Regions from separate parts of the Shewanella eurypsychrophilus genome, predicted to be linked through region 3. Evidence: predicted binding sites of a transcription regulator. Region 3 holds the regulator's gene; each other region holds the start of a gene.
What was found. Region 3 encodes sigma-54, which starts transcription at its own class of promoters, with help from an activator protein. Its sites were predicted from a motif close to GTTGGCACGNNNNTNGNNT; they were not measured.
Positions count from the first base shown of each region.

Region 1: the regulator sigma-54 is predicted to act here: its motif matches at 2,589-2,607, upstream of fliE (flagellar hook-basal body complex protein FliE).
Region 2: the regulator sigma-54 is predicted to act here: its motif matches at 2,516-2,534, upstream of FM038_RS16150 (flagellar assembly protein T N-terminal domain-containing protein).
Region 4: the regulator sigma-54 is predicted to act here: its motif matches at 2,949-2,967, upstream of FM038_RS09775 (YccF domain-containing protein).

Region 1 covers NZ_CP045503.2:3,760,157-3,767,938, forward strand. Annotated here, with positions in the region: gene fliG (flagellar motor switch protein FliG) at 1-399, opposite strand, end outside; gene fliF (flagellar basal-body MS-ring/collar protein FliF) at 389-2,092, opposite strand; gene fliE (flagellar hook-basal body complex protein FliE) at 2,171-2,515, opposite strand; gene FM038_RS15985 (sigma-54-dependent transcriptional regulator) at 3,012-4,373, opposite strand; gene FM038_RS15990 (sensor histidine kinase) at 4,366-5,484, opposite strand; gene FM038_RS15995 (sigma-54 dependent transcriptional regulator) at 5,657-7,090, opposite strand; gene fliS (flagellar export chaperone FliS) at 7,396-7,782, opposite strand, start outside.
Region 2 covers NZ_CP045503.2:3,791,707-3,799,488, reverse strand. Annotated here, with positions in the region: gene FM038_RS16160 (motility associated factor glycosyltransferase family protein) at 1-1,008, opposite strand, end outside; tRNA gene FM038_RS16155 (tRNA-Arg) at 1,060-1,135, opposite strand; gene FM038_RS16150 (flagellar assembly protein T N-terminal domain-containing protein) at 1,265-2,425, opposite strand; gene FM038_RS16145 (GSCFA domain-containing protein) at 2,677-4,455, opposite strand; gene FM038_RS16140 (FlgO family outer membrane protein) at 4,793-5,419, shown strand; gene FM038_RS16135 (LPP20 family lipoprotein) at 5,416-5,874, shown strand; gene FM038_RS16130 (flagella synthesis protein FlgN) at 6,181-6,606, opposite strand; gene flgM (flagellar biosynthesis anti-sigma factor FlgM) at 6,616-6,933, opposite strand; gene flgA (flagellar basal body P-ring formation chaperone FlgA) at 7,018-7,722, opposite strand.
Region 3 covers NZ_CP045503.2:5,075,552-5,083,333, reverse strand. Annotated here, with positions in the region: gene FM038_RS21780 (molybdate ABC transporter substrate-binding protein) at 1-64, shown strand, start outside; gene mgtE (magnesium transporter) at 220-1,581, opposite strand; gene FM038_RS21770 (HPr family phosphocarrier protein) at 1,956-2,231, opposite strand; gene rapZ (RNase adapter RapZ) at 2,224-3,072, opposite strand; gene ptsN (PTS IIA-like nitrogen regulatory protein PtsN) at 3,069-3,512, opposite strand; gene hpf (ribosome hibernation promoting factor) at 3,515-3,802, opposite strand; gene FM038_RS21750 (RNA polymerase factor sigma-54) at 4,014-5,492, opposite strand; gene lptB (LPS export ABC transporter ATP-binding protein) at 5,646-6,377, opposite strand; gene lptA (lipopolysaccharide transport periplasmic protein LptA) at 6,374-6,952, opposite strand; gene lptC (LPS export ABC transporter periplasmic protein LptC) at 7,051-7,638, opposite strand; gene kdsC (3-deoxy-manno-octulosonate-8-phosphatase KdsC) at 7,635-7,782, opposite strand, start outside.
Region 4 covers NZ_CP045503.2:2,312,558-2,320,339, reverse strand. Annotated here, with positions in the region: gene FM038_RS09790 (mechanosensitive ion channel family protein) at 1-993, opposite strand, end outside; gene FM038_RS09785 (hypothetical protein) at 1,467-1,640, shown strand; gene FM038_RS09780 (pyridoxal-phosphate dependent enzyme) at 1,872-2,804, opposite strand; gene FM038_RS09775 (YccF domain-containing protein) at 3,011-3,418, shown strand; gene FM038_RS09770 (substrate-binding periplasmic protein) at 3,492-4,238, opposite strand; gene FM038_RS09765 (PGPGW domain-containing protein) at 4,438-4,665, shown strand; gene FM038_RS09760 (cytochrome-c peroxidase) at 4,899-5,891, shown strand; gene FM038_RS09755 (DUF6508 domain-containing protein) at 6,168-6,524, opposite strand; gene FM038_RS09750 (LysR family transcriptional regulator) at 7,038-7,782, opposite strand, start outside.

The sequences.
Region 1 (7,782 bases), 1.3 Mb from region 3:
AATGATGGTCGAGACTTGACGGGGATCCATCCACTTGAGTGATTCAAGACCCTTAGCACCGCCGCCCATAATAATCTGTTCAATCAGATTACCCGCTTTATCTTCACCGAGTGCAGCTGTGAGTGCTTTTCTAACGAACTCTTCACTGTTAAAACCTATCGATGAATACTTTTGCACTTCATCTAAAAATAATTGATGAACACCGATAACTTTCTCTTGACCAAAGTCCCGCATCGCAGCCATGGCCATACCCACTTTTTGAACCTGTTTAGGTTCTAGGTGTTTCAATATTGATGCTGCATCGGCTTCACTTAGACTTAAGAGTAATATTGCCGTTTTTTCAGTACCTGACAGCTCATCAACACCACCTGCTTTGGCCTTATCTGAATTATTGCTCATCGTTTTGTAACCAACCTTTGACAACTTGTGTAGATAGCTCAGGTTCATTGGCAACCAGGGCTCTAATTGCCTTTATCATATCATCATCTTTGTGTAGATCAGGTATCAATATTGAACCATCATCTGCGTAACTGTATTCGGCTTCTGGGCGATTGAGCATTCCTAAAGTATCTGAGGCAAATTGATCTTCTATCTCGGCAAGCTCATCACCAAACTTAGGCTCGTCAGGCACATTGACACTATCAGGATAAATAAGGCGTTTCAGCATAGGCCTGACAATAAATAGGATCAGTGAAAGAATAATTAACCCACCCATACCTAATTTTAATGCGCGCCAGAACCAAGGTTGCTCCCAAATTTCTGGAGCCGGTACTTCTTCAAACAATTGATCCATAAAAGGTACAGTAACAACTTCAAGAACATCACCTCGTTGAGTAGTGAATCCGACAGCACCTTCTAACAATCGACGAATATTGGCCAGCTCTTGCTCGGTTCTTGGTACACGATTTATTTGACCATCTTCACCGACGGGTCCAGATTTAAAGTCAATGGCAACTGAGACACTCACTCTTCTAACGGTGCCGACCTGTTGTCTAGTGTGGCTAATCGTGGTGTCTAGTTCAAAGTTTCTTGTCGCTTCCCGATGAGAAGAGCCATTAGCTGCAGACCCATTTTCAGCGGTATTTAATGCATTTTCAGGAATATTACTTTCCATAGGCGGTTGGTTAGACAATGCGCCAGGGATCCCTGATGCACTGCCGCCATTGCTGTCATTCTCAACGGTCATCTCACTTCTTAGGGCGGGAAGATCTGGGTTAAAACGTTTTGCAGTTTGTTCTACAGCAGTAAAATCCATGGTGACATCGACTTGAGAGGTAAAATTCTCAGGACCAAGGATCGGCATGAGAATAGATTCAACTTTGGTTCTGTATTCCGATTCTTTTTGTTGTACCAACTCAAGCTCTCTTCTGGCACGCGCAGAGCTTGCATCTTGACTGCCTGAATTTAACAAACGACCATTGGAATCAGTCACTGTGACTTTTGTAGGCACTAAGTCTTGAACCGCTGAAGCGACAATATCTACAATAGCATCCACTTCTTCTTGTCCCAACCCACCCCTGCGGGCACTAATCACGACAGTAGCACTTGGCTTAGCACGATTTCTGGCAAAGACATTTTCTTTAGGGATTGCCAAAATCACTTTGGCTCGACTAACGCTTCTTAGCTCTTCAATTGCTCTGGCAAGGTTTAACTCTTGACTATGTTTCAGCCTAGCTTGCTCCATGCGTTGGCTCACACCAAAACCGCTGTCTTGGGTTAAGAAGTCATTTTTTGCTGTCGCGCCATCTATCCCTTCACGACTTAAAATCAACTTTACTGCTTGGTATTGGTCTTCAGGTACTTTTATGACATCAACGTCTATTTTATAGTTAATCTTATTCTTATCTAAAGCATCGAGTACCTTTACCATCTCTTGGGTATCCATTTTCCCCAATGGTCGATATTCAGGTTCCTGCGCCCATAACATGATAAATACAGCCAATGCTAAACAGATAGCAAGAGCGAGGATCATGGTTATCTGACGGAGCATATCTACACCACCAAACATGCCACTGCCGCCTGATTTATTCTCTTCTTGCACCCCACCAGCAAGTTGATCACTTGCCAAGCTAGATTCAGAACCAACCACCATGTCTGTACTCAAAATAGATACCTGCTTATTCTATTAATTATTCTATTAATTACTGTTTTATTTATGCTTGAGCCGTCATTAAACTGGCATGCTCATAATCGATTTATATGCTTCTACAAACTTATTTCTCACTTGCACTGTGGCTTCAAAAGCAACACTAGCCTTTTCTCTCGCTATAACAGTGTCAGAAAGTGTCACACTGGTGTCGCCCATCTCTAAACGAGTCGCAAGAGATGCTGAGTTTGATTGTAACTCACCTACCGTTCCGATAGCTTGAGATAATAAGGCACCGAAGTCACTACCAGCAACGCTATTAACTTGCTGAGTGATAGGAGAGCTGAAACCTGAATTCAGCCCAGAGGTTGGAATTTCACTGCTAAGAGACTGCATCTCTTGTAATAATGAATTGGCTCCAATTTGCATATGTTACTCCCTATCACCCTAATGTACTGGGTCAGTGTCGAATTGTTGACTTACTTAACTGATAGATAAGAACATGCAAGAATACTGCCAAGTTAAATAAAGAAGGGAGGAGGTAAGGATAGTTCCTAGGAGCTAGGAGCTAGGAACTCGAACCTCGAACCTCGGAACTTGAAACTCGGACCTCGGACCTCGAAACTCGAAACTTGAAATTCGAAACTTGAAACTTGAAACTCGAAACTTGAAACTCGAAACTTGAAACTTGAAACTTGAAACTCGAAACTTGAAACTTGAAACTTGAAACTTGAAACTCGAAACTTGAAACTCGAAACTTGAAACTCGAAACTCGAAACTCGAAACTCGAAACTCGAAACTTGAAACTCGAAACTCGAAACTTGAAACTCGGACCTCGGACCTCGGACCTCGAACCTCGGACCTCGAACCTCGATCCTAGGAACTCGATCCTAGGAACTCAAACCTCGAACCTCGAAACCTTATTTTAGGCTGGGATCTCTATCCCCATATCTCGCATTTTAGCCATTTTATATCTTAGCGTTCTTGCACTAATACCCAATTTTTCAGCGACCAATTTTCGACTCCCCTTACACATATTCAGGGTCTCTAAAATTATCACGTGCTCTTGGGCTTTTAACTCATCTCCTAAAGCATCTAACTCTGCTGGCTTAGCTTGATCACTCAATGGCTGAACCACAGGTTCTATGGTTAACTTAACGTCTTGACTATCGATGATAATGTCGTTCACACTGATATGCTCACCACTATTTAGGATTAGAGCACGTTGAATAACATTATCCAGTTCACGCACATTCCCTGGCCATCTGTGTGTTAATAGCCTACGACAAGCACTTTCATCGAGCACAGGACATGGTGCAAGGCCAGAATGCGCAGCGTGCTTAGCGATTAGGTGTCTCGCTAAAGGCAATATATCTGCAGGTCTTTGGTTTAAAGCAGGCCAAGTAAGAGGAAATACATTAATTCTATAAAACAAATCCTCACGAAATGTGCCGTCGGCTACAGTTGCTTTTAGATCTCGATTTGACGTTGCCAGTACGCGAATATCCAGTTTAATATTTTTACGACCGCCGAGACGTTCAACTTCTCGTTCTTGCAGTACTCTGAGCAATTTGGCTTGTAAACCTAAATCCATTTCTGAAATTTCATCTAAGAGTAAAGTGCCACCTTGAGCCTGCTCAAATTTTCCTGGACATGCTTGATATGCGCCGGTGAAAGCGCCTTTTTCGTAACCAAATAATGTTGCCTCGAGCATATTTTCTGGTATTGCTGCACAGTTTATCGCTATAAATGGCCCTTCATTTCTTGAACTATGTTGGTGAATAAACCGCGCCAACACCTCTTTACCTGAGCCGCTAGGACCTAAAATCATCACAGATGCATCGGAGCAAGCCACTTTCTCAGCTAAGGCGAGCAAAGCTAAGCTTTTTTCATCCGCTACAATAGGCTTATTATCTACATTCCTCGGTTTCAAATACCGCGAGACTTGATTGAGTAATACTTGTGGTGCGAAGGGCTTTGCCAAATAATCCACCGCCCCTAACTTAATAGCATTAACCGCATTATCTATGGTTGCATATGCAGTCATTAATAATATGGGGAGATTAGCTTGCTGCTGTTGAAGGTAATTGAGCAAGCCTATGCCCCCAATACCCTCCATCTGAATGTCACTAATGACTAAATCGAACGATTCATTCTTAAGCTTGAGAATGGCATCTTCAGCACAGCTGACATCGACACATTCATAATGTGCGAGCAGCAAGGTATCAAATAACGCCTCTCTGAGTGAATGGTCATCTTCTACTAGTAATATTTTACCTTCAGACATGATCGGCCCCCTTAACAACCTGTACTTCATCAGCAATGGCGTGATTAAAGCTATCGTTAATACCTTGATTTAGTTTTGGAAATATTAGAATAGCCTTACAGCCTTTATTTTTTTGACAGCGTAATTGCATTTTACCACCATGATTAGCGACAACAGACTGAACCACCGCCAGACCTAACCCGGTGCCTTGGCTTTTAGTGGTAAAAAAGGGCTCAAGCACCTTCTGCTGCATCTCACTGTCTAAGCCTTTGCCATTATCAGTGACTTCTATTTGAATTTGATTTTCTATGTCTGCCGTTCTTATTTCAACTAAAGTGGCACCGGCTTCAATACTATTTATAACTAAATTATTAATAGCAGAGCTGAGCGCAGTACTGTTTGCTAAAAATTCATTTACCGAAAGATCAACGAGTCGTAATTGACTTAGATGTTGTGCTGCAATTGGCTCACAATTAGCCATCACACTGTCGAGTATGTCGGCGGTAGAATGAGCCTCTCCTTGCTCCTGCCCTCGACCTTTGGCCATTAGCAACATATCATTGACTTGATGCTCTAATTCATTGAGTCGATCGACGAGTTTAGTCTGAAATCGACTACGGGATTGTTCAGAAATCTTAGGGCTGGCTAAATTAGAGGCATAAAGCAAGGCTGCAGTGAGTGGCGTCCTTACTTGATGGGCCAATGTGGCTACCATCTTTCCCAAAGCAGATAACCGCTGAAGGTGAGATAAATTTTTCTGCAGCAAACGTGTCTCAGTAAGATCTGTGAGTACAATGAGCTGACCTGGTTCTGGCGTTAAAGGCGTGATAGCCATTTTAACTCGTCGGCCATTTCTCAATGAAACTTCATGGCCGTCATCCTTTTGTGGCGAGAAAGCCCGATTGATTATTTGTAGCCATTTTAGCCCTTCCAGTGGCAAACCTAGCAGCTCAACAGCAACCGGATTAGCATCGGTAACCAGTCCGTCTCCATTGAGAATAATAATCCCTGACGGCATAGCCTGTAAAATGTGTTCCATGCGATTAGACATGTTGGCAGCGGGCGCTGCATCCAACCATTTAGGGGACAGTTTATTTAGGCTATCTAATTGTATTTGAGGACTTACGGACATATCTACTCCGTCAAAAAATTGCTGCTAACGGAGTAATTGCACGATTTGTGCCAAAAAACAAAGAAGGATCTCGGTGCAAGGATGTTTGCAGGCTAACTTGAGGAGAAATATGAATATTTTAAAGGAAGTTCTAGTTCCTAGGGACTAGTGCCTAGGAACTGTGTAGACTGAGTTAATCTTTACCCATGCCATATTTACGCATCTTCTCGACGAGAGTAGTACGCCTTATACCCAGCATTTCAGCGGCTCTCGCAACAACATTATCCTGCTGCTCTAAGGCCTGCCTGATCATATCAATTTCAAGTTCGGCTAAGAGATCCTTTAGGTTAACACCTTCTGGTGGAAGTTCGCTTGGGAAGCGCGTTTCCGGGATCTCGATAGACTCTTCGTCACTGAAAATTGATGCTAAGGCATCGCGCTCTAACTCTTCCTCGCTGATCTCAACGCAATACTCTGGTACATCGATATGGCGATACTTAACAGGAAGATCATTCACATCAACCAAGCCACCAGGATACAGAATAGTTAATCGCTCAACGAGGTTTGAAAGTTCTCTGACATTTCCAGACCAAATATGCTCTTTCAAAGACTCAATAGCACGTTGAGTGAATCTAACTTTACCTCGTCCTTCGTTGTAGACTCGGCTTACTAGTTCTTGTAAAAGCAAAGGAATATCATCTTTTCTTTCACATAGAGCTGGCATTTCGATAGGGAATACATTGAGACGATAATAAAGATCCTCTCTAAACTCACCCGTGGTGATCATGGTTTCTATGTCTCTGTGAGTCGCAGCCACCACACGAACATCGGCCGCTATAGACTTACTGCCTCCCACTCGCTCAAATACTCGCTCCTGCAGTACACGCAGTAACTTAACTTGCATTTGCAGCGGCATGTCGCCGATTTCATCTAAGAAAAGCGTTCCCTTTTCAGCCAGTTCGAAGCGACCTTTTCGAGCGCTAATAGCCCCTGTAAATGAGCCTTTCTCGTGACCAAACAGTTCACTTTCCAATAACTCAGCCGGAATCGCGCCACAGTTGACAGGTATAAAGGGTCCATCACGTCGTTCAGAAATATAATGAATATTACGAGCAACAACCTCTTTGCCCGTACCTGACTGACCCAGCACAATCACAGTAGCGTCAGAACCAGCGACTTGGCTAATCAAATGACGAACCTGAGCGATCCCTTCACTGCGCCCAACCATGCTACGAAACAATTTTGTTTGGTTAACACTTGTTGGTACATCAGGACGTTTAGCTTGCCCAAACACCTGACAAAAATGCAGTAACTCTGTCAGCTGAGGGTAATTAAGGGGTTCTTCAATGCAACCAAGGATATTTGAGGCGCTGCCGCCTTCAAGCTCTCCTAACAACAAAATAGGCTGCCAAGGAAGTTTCCTAGCTAAGGATTGAAATAACTCTTTTGACTGCGAGTCAGCAGTGATAACCAAGGCTCTAAATCGTGTGTTTTGGAGTCGAAGTTCAAGTTTATCGATTGCGACTAACTCAACTTGCTCACCTAAAAACTCAAATACACATGATAAGCGATTAATTCGCTCAGACTGGTTACCGACAAGTAGAATTCGTTGATCTGTTTGCATCATTCAAAAAGCCGTAAAGCGCTCGTTATTATTCGCATTAATTATTAGTGTTTGTTGCTTAAAATCAATGTAGTGTTTCCATTACAAATTTGAACAAAATCACTACCATGAGGAATAGTGTATTATCAGCAAGCTATTAGCAAGTCTCTGATGCCTTTTATGCTTAACTAGATTGATATTCTTTAAACTTATTTGATTTTAGCTGAAAAACTCGACGAAACCATAACAAATTGTCAAATAATTGACTCTAGCCATTTATTTGGGGCCGTGGCCCCTAAATCAATACTAACGCCCTTAAGCAATAAAAACTAAACAGCTTCGGTGTGCGATACTGTATGATGGTCTTCTTCAGGGATCGCATCCCAGCCCTCCTTAATTATTTTAAGGATATCACTGACATCATCTAGCGCTTGGATATCGTTATTGATATTTGCTTCGGATATACGTCGGAGCATAAAGTCATACAAGTTTGAGAGATTACCAGCAATCTCCCCCCCAGCATCCATATTAAGACTACTGTTTAAGCCAGTAATCAAGCCAATAGCCTTACCGATAAAAATACCTTTATTTCCTATGTCGCCATTTTCTATGGCATAGCGGCTTTGAGCTATTCGCTGTAGCGCTCCTTCGAACATCATCTGAATAACCCTATGAGGCGAAGCAACAGATATTTCGTTCTCTAAAGAAACTTTTCG
Region 2 (7,782 bases), 1.3 Mb from region 3:
CTTTACGGCGAGATCTAAGGCTGGATGTATTACACTGCCACCGGAAAATAGTGAACTATGGCGCTTAATTTTACGCAAACTGTCATAGAGAACACCCTCAGTATAAGCGATATAGCGAGGACCCTTCCAAGACTCTATGACATGTTTATTCAGTCGTGGAAAATATACTAAAGTAATATTTTCAGAACGACTGAAATTGAGATGCTTTTCATCAATTATCTCATCCATGGTGACCACTATATCAGGTGTTATTCCAGCATTTAGCAGTGGCCGCATAGCGGTGTCGACAGCTATAACTAAAGATTTTCTATCTCGTGACTGCAGTATTTTCAGCTGTTCGAGGTAGCCTGATAGGGAAGGACCAGTACCGACAATGAATACTGAGCTTCCAGAGTAAGAGTTGAAGAGTAGAGATACGTCTGGATCTGTTTCTATCAAATAGCGGTTATCGCTAAATCGTTGGTTTATTTCTGTATTATCAGCTTGGTGGGCTTTGGCTGAGTATAGGGTTTGAAAATGTACTAATATCTGGTTTCTCAGGCTTGCACCGTTATCAGCAGCTAGGACGACTTCACTAGGAATACTGACAAAGGGTTTTTTCAATTTCATGTTGGCAGAAGCATTAACTAGTTGACAGCGTTCATCAGACAACCAGTCTGTTTGATCAGTATAAGTTAACACAAGCTTAAAAACTGTTAGATTAAGAAGAACGATTTTTATTTGTTTCAAGTAGTCTAGCAGTATCAACTGTTTGGCAATATCCCCCATTCCAATACCATAGACGTTGACTGTATCTAGTCTCGGCTCAAGAGTTGAAATCAATAGGTCTATTTCTGCTTGTCGATCGTGACGGCTACTAAGCTGGATACCATTAATGCTGATCGTTTGATTGAGGCCTGAAATTATCGATGCATCTAGTGCTTCTATTGATGTTGCTATTAAGGTATCGGCCAGAGATGGCCATCTTCTATAAATGATATCTAGATTTTGCTGAAGTAGATCTGACAATGTGATTTCCTCAGAGAGTGTATCTCGATGGCTAGAGCACATATCACTAACTGGTCTCCCCACAGGGACTCGAACCCCGATCGATCGCTTAGGAGGCGACTGCTCTATCCTGTTGAGCTATAGGGAGACTTCAGTGATTATACTGTTTTTAGCCTCGATGAAAAGAGGCGATGAAAGCTATTTATTTAAGTGCTTAATTATCATCCGCTTTAGATGGTTTTAAGCCACTTTAAACTTTAATAGCCACTAAATTAAGCTACATTTTTATCGCTAGATCATTTATCTGTACATTGTATGAGGCATTTTTATCGACTAAAACAGCAGTGGCTGTCTTTTCGGTTACCTGATCTATGATGATTTTAGCTCTACTCTTACCGGCAACAGCACGCATTTTATCGAAGCGGTCTGGTATATTTTGTTGTAACACTAAATCGAAATTATCACCGACTTTTATGCCATGTCTACGGCCTAGATTTAGAATGACTCTATCATGTTGCTTAGCCACCACTTGTCCTAGTATTGGACGACAGCTCAATGCACTATCAATATCTTCGACGACGTTAGCCAGTATTTTATCGATGCTCTTGCCATAGGCCGAAAGCCAAAATCTTTGATGGTTTGACGGCACTGTTTCTTGTTTTTCAAACTCCCAAGGAGAGACGGTGGCGTATGATTCGCTCCATACTTGCTCACCACTGATCCCATGGTAGAGCGAGAGTCGTATTTGGAACTGTCGATTAGGATCACTGCTCCAGAGGCCTAGCATCTGGCTCTCGGCAGGATCGGTTGATATATCAATGATCTCTGGCAGTAGTACATATTGGCTATCGGTAATTTCACTGAGCCAACTCGGTAGACGATAGCCGCGGATATCAACTAGTGCTTGTTCTACATCTAGTCGCTCATTGGCATGTATATGGGCGAAACTTGCCATTGAATGATTATCTATGGCGTCTCCGAGACGCTGTGAGAGATTTTTTTCAAAGAAACCGATATTGCCATATCGAAGCTGAGCTCTATCTTTAATCAGGGATTGAGGAACCAGTATTGCGGCCTTTAGCTGTTGGCTATCGCATTGCATTTCATGGGATTGGATCACATCAACGCGAACCATGATGGTCAACTTATCAGCTTCGATGAGTTCGTTAATCAGCTCGACTTTACTGGCTTGTGATTGCTGATTGATCGTAAAGCTATCTTGCACTAGTTGACCATTGTTGATTGTTTGTGTGCTAGAAAACTTTGCTCCATTATTGAGTGAAGCATACGTTAGCGCTTGCTCCAATGCATCTTCTCTGGCTTTGCTAATATTTCCATCAACGATGTTTGCTTGCCCTTTGACAACAACCCATGCGGCAACTGTAATCTGAGAATACAGAGAGCATGTGATGACTAGGAGTAAAGTAATAAGTTTCATCAGTTATTCCACTTTTTTGTCGGAGATAGATATCGTTGCCGACATTAAAATGACAGGTTTGTCATTTACAGTTCACAATCTAATGATTACAAGCAAAAGTCACGCCAGTTACCAGTTACCAGTTACCAGTTAGATGTTGAAAGTGACGGTTCCAATAAAATGTTCTTGCGTGAATATATAAGATAATGTTCACATCTAAACCGTGGGTAATTAATTAAATTAGCGATGTATTACGATAGTCGAACGCTAGTTTACTGAGTCAGTTTGATTAGCTTTTCTGCTAGCCAAGTGTAATATCTACTATTTCCATGATACCAGTCAGAACGTCCATCTTCGTGTATGGTGTTAGATATATAGAGTTCTGGATCTTTTATCTCTTCATCAAATACTCTTGCGGCATTATAAAACGTCACTCCAAATTGATTCCAGATGTATTCCATTGCATCAAAGTATGAGTAAATCAGGTTTGTCATTGACTCTGACTCTTTGAAATACTTACAAAAAGGAGGATCCGATACGACAATGACCTTGTGTCCATTGTTGTGGAGTTGAAATAAAATAGAGAGCTGTTCAGATAGTTCATCATTGAAAAAGTCAACAAGTACATTCACTGTGATAACTGGCTTTTTTGCGGGATAAATTTTATTTAGCCAAGCGACGAACCGGGCGATATTTTGGTGAGTCTGCATCCCAACATTAGAAATTATTATTGATTTGTTAGAAGCTTGGTGCACTTCGTGTTTCTTTAAGTTATCAAGTATCACTGACCATAATTTTCTCGATGCAGCATTTTCCAGTGGTACAAAGTATTCGGTATCGCATAGTGCAAATTTGTTTTGAGTGAAAGCTGAACCATTCATGACCATGCCACCAGAGTGTGGAATATTGAGCTTGTTAAATGAGGTGGAGAGTTTACCCATATGGCTATCCCCAAAAAGAGTGAGCGCTAATAATGGGTGCTCTATTGGTTTATCTTGTAGCTTTCTTGTAGCTTCTAACATCTCTTCTTCGCAGACAACCTCATCATTATCCGATATGGGAACCTGAGAGTTTTCATCTTTTTGCTGGGTATCTTGGGTTATATTTGGCTCTTCTAGTACACTCAGAACTGACTCAAAATGACGCATCACATAGTTAACAGCTGAGGTTGTAACAGATCTTCGATTACTCTCAAACCGGAAATCTTCCGAGCAGGGGACAGTAATAATTTCGTAAGAGGGAAAATAATCGAAATCTGAGTCGTTGCTTGTTAAATAGCCAGCTACTGAGCGGAGAATCGATTTTGAATATTGGTTGGCTATCAAGACATGATTATCTGTCGCCGTTGCAGTTAATGGCACGGGAGAAACAGTCAAAATTATTTTTATATTGGGATTAATTGCCTTTAGACGAGTCGCTATATCTTTAAGGTTGGCACAGATCTCCTCATAACCGAAGTTATAGAAACTGTAGAGGGAGTTATCGAAAACACCTGATATAACCCCGGGGCAGCTTGGGTAAAATAGATTATTGCAATCCTTCCAAGCCTCAGTCAATCCTAGAGTGAAAATGAGTACATCGGTTACAGCGATAGTTTCTATCATCTCTGTAACGGCTTCTATTCTCGCGCCGATTAAAGACGCTTCTGACCCAAATCCTGCAGGTTTAAAATTGGGCCTTAATAAATCATAAAATCTGTTCCCGTCTGAATATATAGCGCTACTTTTATCAATACCTGATTCAGGTTCTGCAATATCAAACCATTGCAACAAACATTTAGGCGTATATAGGTTGCCAAAGGCAAAACTAGAAACCTGATTTGATTCAATTTTACTCTGATTAAATAAGTAGCCTCCAGCATTGAGCCAATTGCCAACGTGTTGTGCGAAACAAGAACCGATAGAAGATATTCTAGGATTTTGGGTCGCTAAATTAATTTGGTGTAGTCCGGAAAATACCTCCTTACCTAAGTGAACATCTACAACACCAGATTTCCAAAAAGCTTCTTTGCTTTTATCTCTGTAGGGGCTTGATGGTGTATTTTGCATCATTATGGATCTCCATAACTTTAGTACTGAATAGTTAATTAATACAAATACTGTGGTGCCCTTATGAAGAGCGTGACAGGTTTGTGACAGATTATATATTAGGCAATTATTGTGCCTTTAATTATGAGTATCGGCAGCGCAGCTAAAGTTATTAAGAAACATGCCGATGACTATGCTAATACTAGATTGCTGAAAATCCAGTTAGGGATTCGGCTGGAGAACACTTCATTTGTGGCGTGATATTTGCTCAAGTTTTGTGTGAGAGTATTTGTATCGAGCTCACAGGTTTTGCTATTTGTGATCTTATAGCGTTTTTTATCGTTAAGTTTAGGGTACTGCTATGCGTAATGTTCTGTTTCTATCATCTATTTTTTTGCTTAGCGCGTGTGCTCAGAGTGAAAATTCAGACATGGATCTGCTTGCCAACGGCAATCAGTTGCCGGCTTCATCGGCAATTAACCTTATATCTGAACAGATAGTGAGTGAGTTGGTTGAACAAAATGATGAGTTGGAGGCTACTCAGCCATTGTTAGTCGCTACGCCTGTGTTATTGGCCTCTTTCAATAAAACCAATGCTGTTGGTTTACAGCTGCAGCAAGGTTTAATCGCGGCTCTGCATGCCCGTCAGTTTAATCTTGTCGACATCAATGTTGGTGACAATATTCGGGTGACACCAGAAGGTGACTTTTTGCTTACCCGAGATTGGAAGCAGTTGCCATCAGGAATAGCTGTGGAGCATGTGGTCGTGTCAACAATGAGTATGAACAGTAAAGGAGTTGTGGTTAATTCAAGGATAGTTAACATCACTAATCATCGGGTAGTTTCAGCTTCGCAAGGAACATTTAGCGTGAATGATCTTCCTGGGTATTTAAAGCATTCTGAAAAAGTGGTGTCTCAAGATGGGCTGCTATATCGTGATACACAGAGGGGAATGAAGGAAGTACAAGTGATAGGGGGCATACAATGAAAAAGTGGATAACTCTTGGTTCAGTTCTGGCTGTATTGCTGCTATCTGGCTGCGCCTCTCAAGATCGATATATCGAATGGGAAACTCAGGCTCCTGAAAGTTTCCCTAAATTAACTGCCATTGGTTATGCGCCCTTAGATGCTCAACCAGGTGACACGCAATCTCAAAAAGTCTTAATGGCTATGCAGGCGTCAAAAATTGCCGCTTATAGAGAGTTAGCTGAACAAGTATATGGGCAACAGCTCTCAGCCAACAGTAGTGTGAATGATTGGGTGTTGTCTAGTGATAGTATTCAAACTTCGGTATCAGGTGTCATTCGAGGTGCGAAGGTGATTAAAACCTATCCGACAGGCGATTACTATGTTACTGAGTTGGAATTAGACTTCTCTCAGGTATGGGCATTGTATCAACAACAAAATCGCCCTCAGAAGATAAAAGAGATCACCTACTTTTAATCTTTCCTATTTATATAACTCCTCTTCGGCGGGAAGCGTTTTAGCTTTCTGCCTGTTTATCTTGTAAACCCGTCCAAATTAGTCTCAGTAATAAATGATTGGCTTTAGCACCAAAGCTAGTTTAGTTGTTCTGATGGGATAATGGAGGACGCGAGGTTAGCCGGTTAGGTGATATTCGAGATTTTCCAATGGGGCGATGAATGAGGAGGTCACTTATCTGTAAAAAGTGCTGCTAATAATGACAGTTGCTGCTAGTAATAAACCTAAACGAGCATGACTATTTTTTAGTTAGCATTAATATGAGAGTTAAGCTTTTATATCATTGCCTAAGGTCGAGATAGTCGAGGTTTTTCCTTTACCGTTATAGGTCATGCTTGAAGCATTTCGACTGGCTTGCAGTGCTTGTGATAAGCGGTTCATGCTAGCTATATTGAGCTCTATCAGGCTGGTGTTTTCACTATTAAGCTGCTGGCACTCTGCTAAAAGTGACTTAGCTTGTTGCACTTTTACGGATAGCTGTGCATCCATAGTAAGCAAAGATTTATCATTATGGTTCGATAACACTTCATCATTACGATTTAGACTATCAAGTAATTTCGCTTTGTTACCCGCAAGGGTGAGTAAAAGATCTGCGTTTTGATCACTCAATGCGCTTTTCTCTTCGGTGATAATTACTTTTAGTCTACTGAGTATGTCGAGCTGTTGCTCGATGATGTCGTTTATCTGACTCATAAATGTTTCTTAGAAATCCTTTAAATCATTTTCAAATTGGGCGATATTAGTGGCGAGTTTTTCAGGATCGATTTTATATCGACCTTCTGCAATAGCCAACTTTATCTCTTGAACCTTTTGCTCATTCACTTCTGGAATATCAGTCATTTTAGCTTGGATGTTTTGTAGTTGTTGTGCTTGAGACGTCAATGAAACTGAGTCACTCTTTGGGGGAGTGCTTAATGACGTCACTGCATTTTCACTCGGCTTTTCACTGCTTTTATTGGTTGTTGATTTACCAATTTGAGTGTTTGTAGCTGTGTTTACTTGCTTAATATCAATAGCCATATTTGGCTCCAACAATAATAAAATAGAAGAACATAACGCTATATCGGCAGGGATACCGTGAGCTTTAATAAAAATTAAGCAAAATTACATTCTAACTTCAACCTCTCCAACATCGATGACTCTAGCGTCAACACTCTTATTGGAGTGAGAGTTCTTAATACGAATTCTATCACCTAAATTACCATCATGCAGCGCTTCACCTATGGTTTTTATTTCAAAGTTTTGTGAGCGGGCAATAATCGAAACTGTATCACCTTTACAAACGAAGCAGAGGTTATTGCTGAAGATAGGTTGATCGGGTGCCATTCTTCTTTTAACTCTTGTGCCGACCACGTCATTTATATTGTCGAATTGTTGTCCTCTTAGCACTGCTTGTTCGACATATTTAATCACAACATCACCTCTAACAATGAGATCGCCTGGCCCCAATGTCTCTCTTGCGACGACAACTGGGTATAAAATATCAACCCTGACGGAAAGAAAAATTTGCCAGGGGTATTGAAGCTGAGGGCTATTACAGGTGACTTTTACCGTGTTGTTACGTTTAATCGCTCTGTTACTGGCTAGTATTGCTGTGACTGGAGGTAAACACAGTGGTGGTTTTAAGCGAGTGTCTAGGCTTTGTGGAATAATATTGACTCTAGCGTGTTCTGCTACATCAATTTTTTCTTCCACAGCCGCTATAGCTAGTTGGGAAATGGCCGATAAAGAGGGCACACTTGCAACTTGCTCGCTAAAAACGCTATTTGATATTAAAATCAATGAAAAGATGGCATATTTTACTTTCATAATGAATAGACTAGCTTGATGAGCTAGATTGCACCTATACTTTCTTAGTGACCGAAATTT
Region 3 (7,782 bases):
CTTGTCTAAACAGGGGCAGCAGATACTTAAATCATACGGGTTCGATGCGCCTTTAATACCTTAAGAGTCAATCTAGGCAGCAGGAAGATTACTTTAGCTCAGGTTGAAGTTCGCTGACTTAAGTGTTTTTTACAAGTATAGAAGTAAAAAACACTTAAGTAGATTTGAACCGGCAACCTAATCGTTATGTCTTAGGTTACATTTAGTCTGAAAGTTAAACTAGAGCAGAAAGAAAGTCGCCAATCCAAGGAAAGCGAATAGCCCAATGACATCCGTTACGGTCGTTAACACCATGCCGCCAGCGAGTGCAGGGTCGATATTCATTTTTTTCAAGAGTAAGGGAATACTGGCTCCAGCAAATCCAGCGACAGTCATATTAATCAGCATAGCACCGCCAATCAGCCCCCCTAGCGCGATATCATCTTTCCATAGCCATACAGCCAGAAAGACCAATACTGACCACAGGATACCGTTAAGGAAGCCAATGGCTAACTCCTTTCCTATAAGCCAACGGGAGTTGCTTTGTCCTATCTGGCCCAAGGCAATACCTCGGATCACCAGGGCTAACGTTTGATTTCCTGCAACGCCCCCCATACTCGGGACTATGGTCATCAAGATTGCAATAGTCGCAAACTGCTCTAGAGTGCCTTCAAACATGTTACTCACAGAGGCTGCTAATAGTGCGGCAAACAAATTGATGGTCAACCAAAGGGAACGTTGGAAGGTACTTTTTAATACCGGGCCAAACGTATCAGCATCATCATCCATACCAGCCATACCCATCATGGAGTGCTCGGCATCTTCCCTGATGACATCAACCACATCATCGATGGTGATACGACCGAGTAACTGGGAATCTTCGCCTATGACTGGCGCAGAGATCCAATCGTGACGTTCGAATAACTGAGCAACTTCACTGTCACTCATACCAACCGGTATGCCTTCTAAATCTGAGGCCATAATATCCCTGACCGAAGAGTCAGGATTGCAGGTTAATAGATTGGAAATGCTTACTCCACCAAGTAAGCAATCACGCTTATCGACCACATATAGCGTGTCGGTTGCTTCTGGCAGTTCACCACGAATACGAAGATAGCGTAATATTACATCTATGTTGACATCTGGCCTTAGGGTAACGGTATCTGTATTCATGATACTGCCAGCAGTATCATCGGGATAGGAGAGGGCTTGCTCAACTCTGGCCCTATCTTGGCCACTCATGGATTGCAGTACTTGATTGAAGACGCTATCTGGTAGGCTGCGTAAGATATAGGCTAAATCATCGGTATCCATACCCTCAGCAGCTTTAGCGACCCTTTGGGGGGTCATCTGTTTGATGAGACTATCTTTAAGCTCTTCACCTAATTCATCTAAAATTTCACCCGTGTGGTCTAAATCGATAAGCTGCCACAGTACCTGACGGGTTCTCGGTGGGGATGATTCTAAAATAAAGGCGACATCAGAAGCTGCCATGTCATGAAGCATGTTTCTGACGTGGACGAACATCCCACTACCAAGGGCTTGAGTAAGCTGGTTGAGACGTTGATCTGTGGTTTGATTGTCTAATACTTCTATCGGCATGGCTGACCCTCCCTGAGTTTTGAAATGGTATCTAGCTTAAGATTAGATTTAACTGATTAATATGCAAAGGAAAGGAAGATTATACTCTGAATTTATTACAGTGCTAGGTCCTGTTAATCTTTCACGGTTGTTTTTGCAGCGAGTTGTTGGTCCTTTATGCAAGGTAGAGCTTGTGATGTGTAGTTACTCTACATAAACAAGCGATAACGCAGTAGAAATGGCCAACAAACGCTGCCCTACGGGCTCATCTCAATGGCCTTATTGCTGCGTTACGAGCTTTTCGCTTAACCCATTAGGCGTCATCGCTCGATGCTTTGCACTAAACCCATTGAGATTGAGCAAAATTCAAGCTCGAAAGATCAGCAGGCCCTAAGTTAACTTGCTTCATCAAATTTAGCATCGACGAGTGCGCAGATAGCATCGAGAGCTGCATCGGCGTCTTGGCCTTCACCGAGTAAGGTAATGGTTTTTCCCATGCCAGTTTCTAGCATCAAGAGACCAAGCACACTTGCCGCCGAAGCTCTTTTTTCGCCTTGAACTATGGTGACCTCAGCCTCAAATTCTGAGGCCAGTACGACGAGCTTGGTCGCCGCTCTTGCATGAAGTCCTAGCTTATTACAGATGGTCACCTGACGTTCAAGCTTAATCATTGCTGAGTTCACGATGCCTGGCTTTCACTGTATGTTTGCTGTTACTGAAGAGTTTAGCTAGCTGATCGGTGACATACACAGATCTGTGTTGCCCGCCTGTGCAGCCAATTGCTATTGTAAGGTAACTGCGGTTATTTCTTTCTAAATGGGGTAACCAAGTTTCGAGTAAGTTCTCAATCTGCCAGATAAATTTATTAACCGTTGGTTGCTGACTTAAGAATAGCTGAACAGGTTCATCAAGGCCTGTCATCGGTCTTAATTCGGGCTCCCAGTGTGGGTTCGGTAGAAAGCGTACGTCGAACATGAAGTCAGCCTCAGCAGGCATGCCATGCTTAAAGCCAAATGATTCAAAATTAATCACCAGCTCTTTATCAACACAGCCTAAAAGGATTTCACGTATCTGATTGCTCAGATCATAGATATTAAGCTCGGAGGTATCTATGTAATGATCGACCAATTTAGAAACGGGTTCGAGTAACTGGCGCTCATGCTCAATCGCTTCTTGTAGTGAACTCTTTGTGCGAGATAAAGGATGTAAGCGGCGGGTTTCACTATAACGCTTGAGCAGTACTTCATCTGTGGAGTTTAAGAAAAAACTGAGAAGCTCGGTGCCTTCAGCGAGGTTCGATAATTGCTTTTCGAGTTCTTTCTCCTGTTCTGGCATGTTTCTAACATCGACGCTAATCGCGACCAGATCATTACTGCCTTTAAGTTGCTCGAGTAAAGTATCGATTAAAGGAAGAGGAAGATTGTCGACACAATAATAGCCAAGATCTTCTAAGACCCTAAGTACGACAGATTTTCCTGAACCGGAGCGACCGGATACTATCACCAGCTTCATTGTGTTATTACCTGATAGAGTTCTGACTCATCTTGTGTTTTTCGTAACTGCTTTAAAATGAGCTTATTATTAAGTTTCTCTGCCATTGATGACAAGGTACTTAAGTGTTGTTCACATTGTTCAGCGGGTACTAAAAGTGCAAAAAGTATATCTACCGGTTGCTTATCGATTGAGTCAAAGGAGATCGGCTCCTCGCACTTAATCAGTACGGCAACGGGCTGATTGATATTGGCTAACCTTCCATGAGGTATCGCTATACCATTACCTATACCTGTGCTTCCCATTTTTTCTCTCGCCAAGAGGCTTTCAAATATCTCTTGTGAAGATAGGGTCGGATACTGGACAGCGGCAAGATCGCTGATGAGTTCCAGTACCTTTTTCTTACTGCCCGGAGTGGCGCAAGTAGTACACTCCGGCTGCAGGATGGTGCTTAATTCCATCGTTAATGTTTTGTCAGCTTCTCTTTGTGTTTAATAACCTGACGGTCTAGCTTATCTATCAGGGAGTCGATTGCGGCATACATGTCTGCGTTTTGAGACGCTGCAAAAACCTCTGCACCCGCTAGGTGAAGTTTGGCTTCTGCTTTTTGCTGCATTTTTTGAACATTTAAAATAACCTGCACATTATTGATCTGATCGAAATGTCGTTCAAGCTTAGTAAACTTTTCTTCAACATATTGTCTTAGTGATGTGGTGATTTCGATATGATGTCCAGTTAGGTTTATTTGCATAGAAATACTCCTCCAGTTTCCGATTATAGATAACTCTTTGGCTGATTTCGCTAAGTTATTTTGGCTTAACTCACAACACTGTTCCCTGTTATACCAGGAGGTTAGCCATATTTTCGACTGCAGGCTTCTTCTGGTCATCTGCTCTTTTTGAGTGCGGCTCAGACCTTAAGTGAAGAATAGATTATTTCGACTTAAGGTCTAAATTGATTGTTTATAAACTTTTACGTTGATTCGAAGGTGGAATCATCATAGCTTCACGATACTTGGCTATGGTTCGTCTGGCAACCTTGATGCCTTGCTCTGCCAATAACAATGCCATCTTACTATCACTCAGAGGTTTCTTCTGATTTTCTGCTGCTACTAACTTCTTAATAAAGGCACGAATAGCGGTTGATGAACACTCACCACCATCATCAGTTCCTACGTGGCTCGAGAAGAAGTACTTCAACTCGAATATGCCTCGCGGAGTATGCATATACTTTTGAGTAGTGACACGCGAAATGGTGGACTCGTGCATCTCAACGGCTTCTGCAATATCGTTAAGCACCATAGGTTTCATCGCTTCTTCACCAAATTCAAAGAAACCTTGCTGAAATTTTACAATGCAGTTGGCAACTTTTAGCAGGGTATCATTTCGGCTCTCTAAGCTTTTGATAAACCACTTAGCTTCCTGTAGATGTCCACGGATAAACTGGCCATCAGCTTGGTTTTTGGTGCTTTTTGCCATAGAAGCATAATGTTGATTTACATTGATTTTAGGCATGTAGTCTGGATTGAGCTCAACGACCCAGCGGCCTTTTTTCTTGGTGACAGTGACATCGGGGATCACGTATTCATCACGGCCAAGTGTAATGGCTAACCCTGGGCGAGGGTTAAGCGTTTGAATCAACTCAATAGCTTCTCTAAGATCATCTTCTTTGAGCTTAGTCTTACGCATCAATAAGCGGAAGTCTCGTCCTGCTATTAAATCAAGGTGATCTGCTATTAAAATACGCGCATTATCGATATGTGGTGTAGTGTCAGCATATTGTGCAAGTTGGATCATTAAGCATTCACTGATATCTCTCGCTGCAATTCCAATGGGATCGAAATGTTGTACACGTTTCAAAACGGCTTCAACTTCATCCTGCTCAATTTCTGGATCGCCCATCGCTTCAAGAATATCTTCGACGCTTTGGGTGAGATAGCCTCTCTCATCCACAGCATCTATGATAGCGGTTGCTATCGCGAGGTCATTATCGGAAAAAGGTGTAAGGTTCTTTTGCCATTCTAGGTGCTCGTATAAGCCTTCACTAGTTTCTCCTTGAAAAGGCATATCATCGTCGCGCATAGCGCCAGAGCTAGAGTTTGGCGTTGCGGTATACACCTCATCCCAAGTGGTGTCCGTAGGAAAGTCTTCAGGCATCGAGTCTTGAGTTAAGGCTTCAGAAGTATCTACTGCTGAGCTATCGAGAGGTGCATCATCCTCTGAGCCAGAACTGAATTCAGTTGAATCAATGGTTTTATCTTCACCATTGACCGGGAGATCAACTTGCTCCTCGTCTAATTCGAGAAGGGGGTTGGAGTCTAATGCTTGTTGGATTTCTTGTTGCAGTTCCAGCGACGATAGCTGCAAAAGGCGAATGGCCTGTTGCAGTTGCGGTGTCATGGTTAACTGCTGACCCATTTTAAGCTGGAGTGACGCTTTCATTTACCGCTATTCCCTTCATTGTAATTATAAAATGAGAAAGCCTGTTTAATTGAACTGGGGTTTCTCTGGCCCCTAAACTCACTGTAAGTAAGCTGAGCGTTGGTAAATTTTTTTTGCTCTTAATACGCGAGGAAGAAAGAGTTTATTGATTAACTATAGCTTGAATTGTTCACCTAAGTACACAGCTCTCACTTGCTGATTGTCCAAGATTTCAGCGGGTGTGCCTTCAGCGATCAAATTTCCGTGACTTACTATGTATGCTCGCTCACAAACATCCAATGTTTCTCTCACATTATGGTCTGTGATGAGCACACCAAGCCCTCGGCTTTTAAGTTGTTCGATGATTTTTTTGATGTCGATAACTGAAATAGGATCGACACCTGCGAAAGGTTCATCGAGAAGAATAAACTGCGGGTTTGCTGCGAGCGCTCTGGCAATTTCAACTCGGCGACGTTCTCCACCAGACAAAGCCATGCCCTGACTATCTCGAATATGAGTGATATGGAACTCTTCGAGTAAACTTTCGAGCTGTTCGTCACGGCCATTGCTATCGAGATCTGAGCGGGTTTGTAACACCGCCATGATGTTATCTCTTACTGATAGTTTTCGGAAAATACTCGCTTCTTGTGGAAGATAACCAATGCCTTTTCTTGCCCTAAGGTGCATTGGATCGAGTGTCAGATCATCATCATCGATTAAAATCCTGCCCTTATCACTTTGTACTAGGCCCACAACCATATAAAAGGTTGTTGTTTTTCCTGCACCATTGGGTCCCAGTAGGCCAACAATTTGGCCGGTTTTAACTGTGATACTGACATCTTGTACTACGGCTCGGTTTTTATAACTCTTAGCAAGGTTTACAGCCTTTAGTGTCTTCTGCTTCATTGCTTTTCCTGCTCAATCTCTGGTAACTGAGTTGGAATTGGGTCTGGTTTGGGCTCAGGGTCTTTTCTTTCTTCCTGACTGCTTTCTTGATAGTTTTCAGGTTGAATAATGGTAATAACCCTGTCATTGCCTTTACTCTCGGCAATAAGCCGTTGCTCAGCAATGTTATAACGGATCATGTTGCCTTTTACTTGGCTACCATCCTGTTCAAGCGTGGCATTGCCGATTAAGGTTAATGTTCGATTCGATAACTCATAACGAATCTCTTCAGCGCTTGCTGAAGCCGGACGGCCATCTTCCATTATTTGTGAATAGGTTGCAGGCTTACCAATGGCAACCAATATTCTTCCGCCACCATCTTCTTTAGAAGATGCTCTTAGTTCATCGGCTAAGATTCTAATCGATCCTTGCGTTACTTCGACTGGACCATTAAAGACCATTTGATTGTTTTTTATATCGGCTTCTTGACTTGCCGCAGAGATTTTAACCTCTTGTAAGAGATCATCTTGCTTTGCGACACCACTAAAACTTGTGATGCATAGCAAGGCTGCAATGATTAAGTTATGTTTGTTCATATCTTCCTTCAAATGGTGTAAGTCACTTTGCTCACAAGGTTAGCTAACCTTGGGAGCTTGAATTCATGTATTGGCCAAGGTTGATGCCTTAACTAATCTTACTTTAGCATGACATCACCTATGTGATCTCTGGGGGTCGCATAAGTGCCTTTAACTTTGCTCAAAAGCTGCACGTTTTGAGCATTGAGATCGCCGAATAGCCCCAAGCCTTCAATAATAAAATCATTACCTGTGATATAGATTTGGCGATCTGAGGTCATGACCATGGTATTAAGATCTAATTCAAGGTAACTGGTTTTTATCGTTTGAATAGGCTCTCTAGGACTAATTGCATCGATAATAACATTATTTTCAAGGACAACTTTTCCTGACTTTTTGTTGAGTGTGCCCGTGCTCGACTGTAGTCGCCATTGGGCTTGACCTTCATTGGGATACACAAGATATATAGGTTGAGTGAAGTAAGTCATATCAGCTTCCTCAAAGTGTTCCATATGAGTGGCAGTGACACGACTACTGACGATACCTAACTCATTATAATCTACACTACGAAGATTATCAGCAATGTAATCAGGGCTTAAACTTCTATCGATTGCCGCTCCTTCATCACTTTTTTTGGTTTGTACTTGCCAATACAAGATCAATGCAGTGCCAAAGAAAGCAATAATGGCAAGCGTCACTCTATTCATATACTCATTCCATGAGCTGAGTCGAATTTGTCTTGGCTGAGTAATAGCAAGTCGGTCAGTTCTCGCAGTGCACCATGACCGCCTTTGATCGAGGTAACAAAGTCAGAATGTTGTTTTACAAAGGGATGTCCATCGGCGACACAA
Region 4 (7,782 bases), 2.8 Mb from region 3:
AAAAATAACCCGTAAGAAATTCGTTAGCGGACCAAGGAGTGACGCTCCTTGCTGATTATCTTTCGCTAACCAACGTCGCTTAAGACCAGCCTGAAAAATGCCGAGTGAAGACCAGACTAACCAAACGATGGCAATAAACATTAAAAAACCTGTATTAACCATCTCCAACGCCATGGCCGAAACGCTACTGTGCGCCATCCAAGCCCTATCTAACACGACAGCAATAAATAAACGTAAAGGTCCAGCAACAATATAACCAAGCTCTTGTTTTAACGCGTAGTGGCTCTTTAAAATAATGAATTTGACTATCCAAGTGATTGGAATAACGATGAGAAAAGCTACAACCAAATAGACTAATAGTAAGGTTAGCTCCCAAAGGTTCACTTTAAATAAGCGCCCCTCTGGAATATGCTCAACAAACCACTCAACCACAGGCCCATAGCCTAATTGATCATAAAGTGAGGGGATTTTTGCCACAGTGGCATTTGATACCTTCCATATCGATCCCTGTTCACCAGGAACTCGCTGTAATAATAATGAAACTTCACTACTTTCTAATTTTATCCGGCCAAAAGCATCTCGATAAGCAGGCAACATATCGTTATCGTGCCCTCGTGGAGAGTCATTAATTTGATCCAGATCAACCCAGATATTTCTATCTATAATGGCCTGTAATTTTGATGCGTATTCGGCGCCCTTTGCTTTGGTCATGCCTTCGGGTAAATATCTAAGATCTAGGTACTTGGCTGCGAGTTCAAAATCTTGCTCATAAGCCGCTTGAGTAAAACCTTCAAGGGTTCCTCTGGGTGTATCTCGTTTCAGTTTATCTTTATATTCATATTTCTGATGCACTGACAATTCATTGACGACGGGCTCCTCTGAGGATGCCCCTTTGAGTACCCCCATCATACTGGGTGTACCTGCAGCTTGTGCCATTGAAATACAACATTGGGAAACAAACAAAAATGATAAAATCCATTTACTCAAACGCATACCAAAGATCACCTGATAACAATACACTCACAAATTCTATCACTTATTCTCATAAACAACAGTTTTACAACTTGTTTTTGTACTCCATGTTTAAATTACCTGCATAAAATAAGTTGACAAGGTTAAACTCGTCGATATAATAACCATTGATTTAGAGACACCCTTAATTAATTTTTACTTCGTAAGTCCGATTCCATTCGTCTTTTACCTCGCAAAAATATTATTACACCGGTTTACCTCATCAAATTTCGTCATTTAGCTGTCATATATTTATGTTTAACTCTCATTAATGAGTTCTAGATATCACAATGATTACAATTGCTCACATTTATTGTGATCTGGCTAACTTGATTAAACTGTTGAAGATGGGTAATCTCAATCCACACTTAATGCTCATCTTTTGCAAATTGCTAAGGATTTTTATTATTAAATTCAAACTGCTATTTACAGCAGTAACATAAGGAGTATGACATATGTCGTACAACGTAAACGGTCATCAGATCACAGTTAATTTTCCAGTAGATTCAATTTCTGTTAATAAATCTTCTATCGCTTTCACTGATAGCCAAGGGAAAAACAGACAAACTTTTTCTAAACGAACTGAAGCACTGAAATTTATGAACTGGCTATTGTCAGGTAACAAATAAATCTCGTTTGCCCATTTCAAAAATTAACTTGAAATTAGATTTAAATCGGTCACACCAACTGCTATTCGATACACTCCTCTCACTGGTATCGAGTGTTTCCATGCTAATTAATAGGAAACAGATAGGACTGACATCATAAGTCGGCTATTAGCAATCAGCAATTCCTACCTTTGGTTCAGGCTGTATCACTTTCACAGATACTCAGCCTGACCAAACGGTAAAACCCTTTTATTAACTCCTACTTATTTTACCGTATTTTCGTTCATATCTAGGCAACATGGTTTCATTACCGAGTAAACCACCTTGATGCAGATATAATATCGGTATGCCACTATCAAACTCTTGAGAATATTGTTTCAGTGCGATCCAGCCTAAAGGGTCATAAAGCAATTCAAACTCAATACCCGTCTGACTAAGCGTGAACCACATTTCATAGAATTCACGGTACAGCTTTCCAAAATGATATTTTTTAGGTAAAGACACCACCTTTGGATGAAACGCTTCATTTTCATCGAGTTCATAAAACTGCTTAACCAGATAATCATCACCGCCAACAGCCGCACAGGTGAACACACGAATGTTCACGCCTTGCATGACAAAGTATTTATTTAAAAATAGTGCCGTTGTCCCTGTACCTGAAGGTAGAAAGACCATGAGTTCTGGTTGTTTATTGGTCTGCGCCCATTGAACGATCTCTGCTCCGAGTTTAAACACGCCAAATTCAGCATAGGCACATCGTCCCCCCTCTGGAACAAAGACTGTATTCTCTTCATTGGGGAGAATTGTCTCTTGAATATAAGTCAAAACATCTCGATCATTCCTATCGGGAACACTGTCGAGTGAGATCACATTTGCGCCGTTAGCTAACGCTGCACCATAGTTGCCTACTGGATTTTCGTTAATATGAGAAGCAATGTGATCGACATAAAAATCAAGCTGCCAACCTTTAAGTTTGGCCAGTGCAGACATTGAGTAAAGAGAGTTAGCTTGGGGGGACCCATAGCCTATCAATTTATTCACTCCAGGAAATTCGTTCTCAAGAAAGTAAGCAAATTTTCTGGCTTTATTTCCTGAAAAATCAGGGTGAAGCAGATCATCTCGTTTGAGATAAAACTGCCTTTCGAACATTTCAATGGTATCAACCTGGGTATGACTTAATTTCATGGTAATGAATTTTCGCAACTAAATATAAACCGATATTACCATTGGGTTAGAGACTCTATCGACTAAAAGCACTAAAAGCTGTGAGTTCTAACCAATCAACCCCCAACCACAGTTCACAAGCAATTGTTATTACTGACAAATATATTTGGCATGATTTTCGCTTAATTACTGTAAGTAAAGTAAGTCATAATGATTGGGAGGCCTTAATGGCAGTATTACGTTTAATCTTTAATATCGCATGGTTTGTTCTAGGTGGGTTTGTGATGGGACTGGCTTGGTGGATAGCTGGGCTGCTTTGTTTCATAAGCATAATAGGGATTCCGTTTGGCCGTGCCTGCTTTGTGATTGGTGAAATGACATTCTGGCCATTTGGCCAAGAGCAGATGAATAGAAGAAGCCTTACAGGGCAAGACGATTTAGGAACTGGCGCTTTCGGAACATTAGGTAATGTAGTCTGGTTTTTACTGTTTGGCATTTGGCTGGCCATTGGCCATATAACGCACGCGTTAGCCTGTTTTGTTACTATTATCGGTATCCCATTCGGGATCCAACATCTAAAACTGGCAATGCTAAGTTTAACGCCTATTGGTCAGACTATCGTCGCTAAAGCTTAACTTCCGTAATCGTCGACACAACGGCTTAGCTTGCTTACTAAGCCGTTGCTATAGATGCTATGTGCATAAACGATTAATCACCTACCGTAATTGTAGCCATGTAACGATCCAGAATCGATTTAGCATCTATTTGAGCTAATCCACGATTAAAGGTTTCACGCCATTTCTGACCCTCTAGGCTATTTTTAAATGCGATATATAAGTGTTTTTCTTCTAACAGCTTTTTATTGATCTGTAACTTATCAGATAAAGGCTTCAAGTCACTTCTGGAAAGGATATATTTAAGTACATGCACATCCACCACAGCGGCCTTAATCCGACCCGATGCAACTTTCTTTATATTGTGCTCATCTGAATTAACCACCTCAACCTGCTGTATACCTTGTTTGATCATGCTATCAAGACCTGCGGTATTCACATAATCTCTGACGACTCCCAAGGTATATTGGTTGAGATCGGCGAGTTTTGGCCAATTTATTGGATTCATCTGTTGTTCAACTAAACCTAAGGGGCTTGTGCCTAATGAGTCAGAAAAAATAAATCGCTCTGTAGGATATGAGTATGCTGGGACATAGCCGTTGTACGTAGAGTCAACGCGCCCCACCAGCCTTACAGCCCTGCTCCAAGGATAGAATTCAATAACCAGCTCATGACCTACAGCATTAAGCGCTGCTCTTGCAATAGCGATTGACGCGCCTTGCTCAGTCAGTTGACTACCTGAATAAGGTGGCCAATGTAATGAGGTTAACTTGAGGGTATCTGCATGAAGTGGAACTATCCAGAATATCGAGAGCACAAGTACTCCACTGAACTTAAACATGCCAGTAAGAATATAGCGCGATATGAATTGAACCACTGAAAGTATATTAATAAGAGAAATGCCTGCTAATAATTAATTCACATAAGTATAGACCCTTTATACATACTAGAAATTAACCTTTGTTACAATTATCAACTGGTAAAGATATGCTTAATGGTGAGATATTATGCTTTTAGAACATCAATTAGTCGGAGTTGCTATGTTAAAAAAAGCATTAGTCTCTATCATAGGAGGAGGGTTAACACTCTTAGGCATAGCGCTATTAGCACTTCCCGGCCCAGCTTGGCTGCTATTACCTATAGGACTTGCGGTGTTGAGTTTGGAATTTCCTTGGGCTAAGGTCTGGTTACGTAAAAGCCAGCGCCAATTTTATTCATCAGCGGCCTGGTTAGATAGAAAAATTCTATTACGAAAAATGAAAAACTAGTTCTAAATACTTACTGAGGAAAAAAGTGAGATCACATCTTTTTATAAAACGTGATCTTAATGTACCATCCTGCCTGAAAGCATCACCCTTGTCTGAGATCTTGTTCACGATTACTTAATCCAAATTTCCGATAGTCCCTATCGAAACAAAGCGTTACCGTGTTTACCACCTAACGAATATGATTGCCCTATTAAATACCCACACAAAATACAAGTATTAATATGAGGTCATATATGAAACGACTTTCTTCTTTATCAATCGCCATCATTGCAGCGGTAAGTGCAGCACCAGCTATAGCGAATGAACCAATACAGATTATTGAACCCGCAAAGATCACGGCGCCAGAAAAGGTCGAACTTGGTAAGATGTTGTTCTTTGAACCAAGGTTATCTATATCAGGCTTCATTTCATGTAATTCGTGCCATAACCTTTCACTAGGTGGTGTTGATGCCCTGCCCACGTCAATCGGTCATAACTGGCAAGAAGGTCCGATCAACTCTCCAACGGTACTCAATGCGGAATATGGCTTAGCCCAATTCTGGGATGGCCGTGCTAAAGATCTTAAAGAGCAAGCTGGCGGACCTATCGCCAACCCAGGAGAAATGGGCTACACCCATGAACTTGCCGTTACCACTGTAGACTCAATGCCAGCTTACCAAGCAAAATTTGAAGCCATCTATGGCAAAAATTCAGTCAATATTGATAATATCACTGACGCTATTGCCGAATTTGAAAAAACCTTAGTCACACCAAACAGCCCGTTCGATTTATACCTTAATGGCGACAAGTCAGCCATTACCGCTGAGGCGAAGTCAGGCTATCAATTGTTTAAAGATAAAGGTTGTACCAGCTGCCATAATGGACCTGCCGTTGGTGGCACCATGTATATGAAAATGGGTCTAGTTAAACCATTCCATACAAGCAATCCAGCTGAAGGACGTATTGCTGTAACAGGTAATGCAGCAGATAAGTTTGTATTTAAGGTGCCGACACTCAGAAATATCGAGTTAACCTACCCCTACTTCCACGACGGAGCAACCTGGACACTGGAAGAAGCTGTGAATACCATGGCAGATATTCAGCTCGGCCAGCAACTGTCAGAGACTGAAGTCAAAGAGATGGTGGCTTTCCTTAAGTCACTCACCGGCGAGCAACCTCAGATAGTATTGCCTATCCTGCCGCCTTCGAATGCTAACACCCCAAGACCCGTGCCATTTGGTAAGTAAACCCATTATTCAAAACAAAAATGCCAGCAAGTTGCTGGCATTTTTATGTCTGGAACATTTATGTACTCTTTACTATAAATAGGCCATGGATGGTAAAAAATTGACTTTATGTCTGGAACATTTATGCAAGCTTGCCATGGAAGGCTTGAAGCTTGCTTTATGTCTGGCTTCTCTTAAATAGAGAGTATGTATCCTTTGCTGAAAAGAGGCCATGGATGGATAAATCTCAGCTTATCCCCTACACAGTTAGGCTTACTCTTTTAGCCTAACTGTGTGCTAGCAAGCAAGTTTCATTGAAAAATTATTGTATCGTTCAAGAATGGCAATCAAAACCCCTTGGCGCCTCATATTATCCATCACCCCTGGACTAAAACATTCTAGCCGAGTCATAGCAGTGAGTAACAACTGGCACTCATGCAATGTTGCATCAGCAATATAATCGGGTCTGTCAACTAAATGGCTATTTTGATACCACTCGTCCCACTTGAAATCAGACAATAGCAAGTGACTCTTAGCTAAGTCGTCGGTAAACTCTTGGATTTTACACACTGAAATGGGCTTTTCGCCACACGCTAAGATATTCACATACTTAGCGTAAAGATTTGATGTCTGATGCGTAAATAACTGTTTCATCTGATACCTCCAATCAACGGAACAGAATGAAGTGAATAACAGATAAAGCTGTATAGTCACTTTTACATATTCTCGTTGAAGATGTCTTTTCAGACTTTATTGATCGATAACCTTGTATCCAATAAATATCTGCATATGTCGTACCACTCATTCGATAGACAAATCTTAAATCGAATCAACTGAACCTAAGCTTAACGGTACGCCATGTTCTATTTATCGGCAGTTCCACACATTTTCTTTACCAAAAGCACTGAATGCTCCTGCACAATTCGATGCCATAAATAGCCAAAAAGATATGAACTAGATTTTAAAACTGCTTCGATTCCTATTTTGCAACGCAAATATGCAACATTTGACAACTTTGCTACTAAAATAGATACAAGACTTCCAGATCAGGCGATATAGCTTGATGGGGAGCGCTAGGAGTATTTATGAAGGCCTTGTACAAACGAGTAATAATTTCGATATCATCACAGACTAAATTGATGGGGAGAAAAGTGAACTCCCACAAGACTAGAGCTCTGCACGAGCAAACTCTTCCAAAATGAGCTCAGTAAACAGACGACCCGCTTTACCCAAGGGGCGCTCCATGGTGGATACAAGTTTAGGGGTGAAGCTGTGACGACTACCACCACTAAAATCAACTTCAACCAGTGAACCCGATCTTAGCTGTTCATGAATAAGAAAATCAGGCATCCAACCAAATCCTAGCCCCATCTCCAAGGCATTCTTCTTCATGATAAAGCCCGACAGATAAAACACCTTATCACCTCCAAACTGAAGCTCATCTTGGTCATTAACCTCAGGAGATGAATCTTCGATAGTAAGCTCCACATGTCTTTGCAATTCAAATAAAGAGATATTTTCTTCTACCGCTAAAGGATGATTAGCTGCGACAACAAGAATACTGGTAATATTTGGTAATGATTGTGGTCGATAATTTGGCCCAGTTCGATAGTCTTTCACTAACATTAAATCGGCATTATCCCGCTCAAACCTGTCTTGTACTCCGCTTAAAAATTCCATGTTTAGCTGGATTTTTGTCGGTATATTGTGGGTTGCCATGCGCTTCAAAGCCTTCATAATCGGCTCCATCGGTAAGGCACCATCGATCACGAGTTCAAGCTTTGGCTCCCAACCTTCACTAAACCTGCTGGCTAAATGCTCAATATTTGCAAGGTATTGCAATAGCCTTTGCCCCTCAGCAAGAATAACTTTACCTTCAGGGGTTAATTCTGCTCGGTACAGATCCCGACAA